Regions from separate parts of the Vibrio sp. JZG120 genome, predicted to be linked through region 1. Evidence: predicted binding sites of a transcription regulator. Region 1 holds the regulator's gene; the other holds the start of a gene.
The links. The regulator PurR, encoded in region 1, represses purine synthesis genes. The targets are predictions, from matches to a motif close to TNANGNAAACGTTTNCNTNA.

Region 1 (3,190 bases):
AGTTAACGCCTAAAAAGATAATGATCGCGACCAGGATTAGGCCTAATATCAGTTTCTTATTCATATTTATGATTCCAATTTGGGATATATGTAATAAGACAGAATGAAAGTCGAAAAAATTTCACAAAAAAACCGCAGATTAGACTGCGGTTTTACAAGATAGTTTTTAAGGCCGACTTTTATTGGAGGCCATTCATCAACTCATCTCGGCGAGCTTGAGGTACAACGCTCCAATGAGTACCGTTAATAGCACCTTCTAGTGCCCATAACAGCTCAATGTTGACGGTTGCAGAGTGCGTATCTCTTATCGCTTTATAAGCGTTAAGTGCACCTTCCTCTTCCAGTTTTTCTACTGACTCAATGCCTGCTTTTTTCAGCATGCGTTCAGTTGCCAGTCGTAAGTTAGGCAAATCTTTTAAGCGATTAGGCTTTGTAGTTGCTTGCTGTTCTTTTTCAAGCTTTGCCTTTTTCAACGATTGGTTAGCTACTTCGATTAAGCGTTCGCTAGACTCCCATAAATCGTTGGAAATTGCGTAGTACTTAGTAACGACTGGGAAGCCACGTTTTTTATAAACGTAAGGCTTTAGCCCTTGTTTCTCGAAGTCAGATGAAGTTTGTTGGTCTGCTCTTATATGAAGCTGATTATTTACAACTAGTGCAAACATTGTTTCATCAGCGAATAGTCCGAAGCCACCAAACATTGAGCGCGACTTGATATTACCAAGTGCCTCAAATAGCTTCATAGAGTCTTTGAGTATCGGTTTATCCATGTTTTGTTATCTCGGTGTAATTAATATTACGCCACCAAAAGTCAGGTCCGAGAGAGTAGCAAACATGCGCAAAAGCAATGTCATTACAGGGTAAAGTCATCGCTTGCACACTTGCCATCGGTAACCCCGCTACCTTCCATATAGTACTATGGTTCAGGCCGGAGGCTTTGCGTCCCACCCTTTCGAATGGTTTGCCCTGTGCGTGACAGAATGAGCATACTTCGTATATTGAATTAACATCACGTTTTACCCGTAAAAGTGTGATTCTGGTTCAATAAAAAGTGTCGACAAGCGCATATTTGTGCATATTTGAGAATAAGGCGGGATGATCTCGAGGTTGTGAGGGAGTGTGATTTACCTACATATAAAACAGAGACTTAGAGATTTTTTGTCTAACAAACCTAAGTCAGGGGAAAGTTATTTAGAGACAAAAAATAAGCGCCCTTTTAGAGCGCTTATTTGACATCGTTATATCTGGCGAATTTTAGTTCATTTTCTTCACGGTGTTTCGAATTACAAGCTCAGGTTGCATTTCGAAAATTCGCTTTTCGTGTTCTTTATCTTTGATTCGCTCAAGTAGGATCTCGAACGCATTTTTACCCACACGACGTTTAGGTTGGTGGATAGTGGTTAACGGTGGAGAGAAGTATTCCGCAAGCTCGATGTTGTCGTAGCCGATCACTGAAATATCATCAGGAACTTTGATACCGTTTTGTTGTAGGCGGCTCATTAGGCCCAGAGCCATTGTGTCGTTAAAACAGAATACCGCTGTCGGACGTTTGTCCATTGCTGTAATTTTATCTGCGACTAATACGGCCGTATCACATTCAAAGTTACCTTCAAGGATCCAATCTTCATTTACAGCTAGGTTTGCTTCGCTCATCGCGCGACGGAAACCTGCAATGCGCTCTTGGCAAGCAAGTTTTTCAAAATGACCGCTTAGACAAGCAATATCAGTATGGCCATTGTCGATCAGATGTTTGGTTGCGATGTAGCCACCTTCTTCTGAGTTATCCATGATCTTGTCCGCTTGTGAGCTTTCTGGACCCCAATCCATGACCACTTTAGGAATGTCGGCATGACGGTCAAGCATCTCTTTAAGCTCTTCGGTTAAGTCAGAACACATCACTAGGATGCCATCAACACGTTTTTCAGCCAGCATACGGATGTAATCGCGTTGTTTTTCGTAAATCCCACCCGTATTACACAGAATCAGAGTGTAGCCTTGGCGGTAACAGTAGCTCTCAACCCCGTCAATCACTTCTGAGAAGAATAGGTTGGTTGACTGCGTTACTAACATGCCAATAGTACGAGTTGAGTTGCACTTTAGGCTGCGTGCAACCGCACTTGGCGCGTAATTCAACTCGTCCACGGCTTTCATTACTTTTTCTTGCGTTGCTTCTGCAACGAAACGCGTTTTATTGATAACGTGCGAAACTGTCGTAGTGGAAACGCCGGCTAAGCGAGCAACGTCTTTTATAGTGGCCATAAATGGTGTCCTGTATCGAGCTACTGAAATATGTCGTGTTGGATGTACCTGATGCTCTAATGGTTTTACACCCAGCAATCTAAGGTTGGCGCTAAGTGTTTCGGCAGCGGTTGGTCCAAGTACGACAAAAGGGTACGTAGCAGCATCGGTCGATGAATTTTATCTTTTTTCTATCTGATGAGAAATTGCCATCAACCTGTTAAAAAACACAAAAACCGCTATATTTCAGCGGTTTACATATAAATCATATTTAATCGTTTGCGCTCACATTTTAGCCCTATGTGGACTGACTAGCAATGTTTTCAGCAAGAGATTTGTGTATTTGAAGTCACATTTTGACTGCTAAATAACCAAGCGTCTTTGAGCTAAGTTAAGGCAAACGAATAATATACCCAACTTACTTACATTCAGTTATTTCAGGTATACAGGAAGCCCGATAGGCGGGCTCCTTAAAAAATAGGCGGCAATTATTCCCCAATAAGGTAAGCGCTGTCTAGTTTACAAAATGCAACTAATAGTTTCGCGACGCTCGAGTAGAACCCAAATTCGTCGAATTGTTTACATTTGTCTGCAAACTGAGGTAACCAAGACATCAACTGTTGCTGGATAAAGTCGTTTTGTTTAACGAAGGCTTCTTCCATGTGTTTTTCTTGCTCAAGTTCGTTTGAGCGGATAATCATGTTGCCGAGAAAGTCGAGTTCAACGGCTAAGTGGTCCGCAGGCTCTTTTAGATTTTCATCTACTTGAACGCCAAATTCTGCCATCAACTTTTCCATTTCCTCGGCTGGCTTGTCATTCAGCAAACCTGATTCACCGATGTACATCGATGCGTAAGGAAGAGCGCCATATTTTTCTGTCTTCAAAAACAGTTCACAAAAGTCAGCAGCAAGCTCCAATTGAGCGTCTTCACGATCTTGCAATCGGTTTAGCG
Region 2 (3,190 bases), on a different contig from region 1:
GAAGCGCAAATGGTAGTGGGTACTCACGCGCTATTCCAAGAGCACGTTGAATTTCATCACCTTGCTTTGGTCATCATTGATGAACAGCACCGCTTTGGTGTCCATCAGCGATTAGAGTTACGTGAAAAAGGCGCTAAACAAGGCGCCTACCCACATCAGTTGATCATGACGGCAACGCCCATTCCTCGCACGTTAGCGATGACCGCTTACGCAGATCTGGAAACTTCCGTGATTGACGAACTGCCACCAGGTCGAACGCCGATTCAAACCGTCGCCATTCCTGACACAAAACGTGACGACATCGTCGAGCGTGTCCGAAATGCCTGTTTAAACGAAGGTAAGCAGGCATATTGGGTGTGTACTCTGATTGATGAGTCGGAAGTATTAGAAGCGCAAGCCGCGGCAGATACCGCTGAAGAGCTTCAACGTAAGCTACCGGACGTAAAAATTGGTCTAGTACACGGCCGAATGAAGCCGGCAGAGAAACAAGCGGTGATGCAAGATTTCAAAGACAATAAACTACATTTGCTGGTCGCAACGACGGTGATTGAAGTTGGCGTGGATGTGCCAAACTCTAGCTTGATGATCATCGAAAACCCCGAACGTCTTGGTTTAGCACAATTACACCAGTTAAGAGGTCGCGTGGGCCGAGGCTCCGTTGCTAGCCATTGTGTGCTGCTGTACCACTCCCCACTGTCGAAAACCGCGCAAAAACGTCTGGGAGTACTACGTGAAAGTAACGATGGCTTCGTCATCGCACAGAAAGACCTAGAAATTCGTGGCCCAGGCGAACTCTTGGGTACAAAACAGACTGGTCTTGCTGATTTCAAAATCGCAGACTTAGTTCGAGATCAACGCCTGATTCCCGAAGTTCAGCGCATTGCGCGTCATATTCATGACAATTACCCGACTAACGCAACAGCAATTATTGATCGCTGGTTGGGTGAGCGGGATATTTACTCCAAAGCATAGTGATTAAAAGCGAGCCAAATGGCTCGTTTTTTAATACGCCCAAAACAAAGCAAACGTTTGCTTTTTAGGTAAATCTCTCTATAATCGCGCACAAATTTTTAAGTGTGTTGCATCACACTCCACCAACCTGAGTTGACTCTGATTAACAGCAATCACAGGTAACGACGTCAACTCCACCCAGCTCTCCCATTCAGCGAGATCTGGGAATATATTGCGACTAGCGAGACAAACAATGACAACTTCAAACCGATCTTCGGAACTGGTCTATCAACTCAATGATCGACCACCTTTGCCTCAAACCATTTTTGCCGCACTTCAGCACTTATTGGCGATGTTCGTCGCGGTTATCACTCCGTCACTGATCATCTGTCAGTCTTTGGGTGTACCAGCAGACCAAACGAATACCATCATCAGCATGTCTTTATTTGCGTCAGGCGTGTCTTCGTTTATTCAAATTCGCACCTTTGGCCCAATTGGCTCTGGTTTACTCTCTGTTCAAGGCACCAGCTTTAACTTTTTAGGCCCTATTATTGGTGCAGGCCTATCGCTAAAAGCTGGTGGTGCAGACATCAGCACCATGATGGCAGCCATTTTTGGTACGATTTTAGTCGCATCATTTGCAGAGATTTTCCTATCTCGCGTATTAGAGCATGCTCGTCGCATTATCACTCCGCTCGTTTCAGGCATTGTCGTCACTCTTATCGGTCTCACACTGATTCAAGTCGGCTTAGTATCAATGGGCGGTGGCTACGCGGCATTAAATGAGGGAACCTTCGGCAGCTTAGACAAACTTGCTCTGGCTGGGACGGTACTTGGATTAATTGTGATTTTAAACCGCTCTAAAAACCCATACATCCGTGTGGCTTCGATTGTGATTGCGATGCTGGTAGGCTATATCATGGCGTATTTTATGGGGATGGTAGATACTTCTCAGCTAGGCACAACCGAGATCGTAGCACTACCGGTACCAATGCAATATGGCTTATCGTTTGACTGGTCTCTGTTCATTCCGCTGGTACTGATTTTCTTTATTACCGCACTAGAAGCCATCGGCGATATTACCGCCACATCCGAAGTGTCTGGCGAGCCAGTAAAAGGCCCTGTGTACATGAAACGCATTAAGGGGGGTGTACTAGCAGACGGCTTAAACTCTGCAATCGCAGCCGTGTTTAACAGTTTCCCGAACTCCACCTTTAGCCAGAATAACGGCATCATTATGCTAACAGGGGTTGCGAGCCGTTACGTGGGTTACTTTATTTCTGGCATGTTAGTGATTCTTGGCTTGTTTCCTGGTGTCGCTAGCTTTGTTCAGCTGATTCCTGAGCCAGTACTTGGCGGCGCAACGATTGTCATGTTTGGTACGATTGCAGCCGCTGGTGTGCGTATTATCTCTCGTGTTGAGCTCGATCGCCGCGCAATTCTGATCATGGCCTTATCCTTCTCAATGGGGCTTGGTATCGCGCAAAAACCAGAGATTCTGCAATTCATGCCAGAATTTATTAAGAGTATTTTCTCCACTGGCGTTGCTGCAGGTGGTATCACAGCGATCATTTTAAACCTACTTCTGCCAGAGAAACTGGAAGACGAAGATGAACTTCCTCAAGAAGTAAAAGAGTCTTAATAAGATTGTAGAGAAAAGCAAAGCCCAACCTGTTTAGGTTGGGCTTTTTGTTTTAAATGGTACAGTCACCGACTTACTTGGTAGGAAAGCTGATTTGAGCGATTAAACCGCCTTCACTGCGATTACGCATCACCACAGAGCCTGAGTGCTGGCTGATTATACGCTTCACTATCGCCAGCCCAAGCCCTGTACCTTCACTGCCGCGAGCTGTATCACCACGCGTAAAGGGTTCAAATAATTTTGCGATTTGAGAATGCTCGATACCCGGTCCGTTGTCTTCTACCGATATCCACACTAGCTGCTTATCTGCCGTCACACCAGTACTGATTTTGACCCAGCCATTGCCGTAACGCAGTGCATTGACAACTAAATTACTGATCGCCCGTTTAATCGCAATGGCGCTTCCTTTAGCTGGCGGCAGGTTAGGATTAAGATCCGTTTCAATTTCAGCCTCATAACCACCTTCCGAACTGGCGACATCACTGGCAATCGTACTGATATCCACAGGTTCAAACGATTCTTTGTTCACCGGTTTGAGGTAGTCCATAAACTGACTAATGATCTCATTGCACTCTTCCGTATCGCTAATGATCCCTT

Region 2: a site for PurR is predicted at 1,018-1,037, ahead of ACWPOD_RS12080 (uracil-xanthine permease family protein). Genes of this name have one in related genera too.

What each region holds. Positions count from the first base shown of each region.
Region 1 is NZ_JBSRRK010000004.1:585,599-588,788, reverse strand. Features, by position in the region: gene ACWPOD_RS11085 (TVP38/TMEM64 family protein) at 1-64, opposite strand, end outside; gene ACWPOD_RS11080 (TfoX/Sxy family DNA transformation protein) at 180-770, opposite strand; cyclic di-GMP riboswitch class I at 887-976, opposite strand; gene purR (HTH-type transcriptional repressor PurR) at 1,255-2,259, opposite strand; gene torD (molecular chaperone TorD) at 2,727-3,190, opposite strand, start outside.
Region 2 is NZ_JBSRRK010000005.1:128,048-131,237, reverse strand. Features, by position in the region: gene recG (ATP-dependent DNA helicase RecG) at 1-972, shown strand, start outside; gene ACWPOD_RS12080 (uracil-xanthine permease family protein) at 1,205-2,593, shown strand; gene envZ (two-component system sensor histidine kinase EnvZ) at 2,667-3,190, opposite strand, start outside.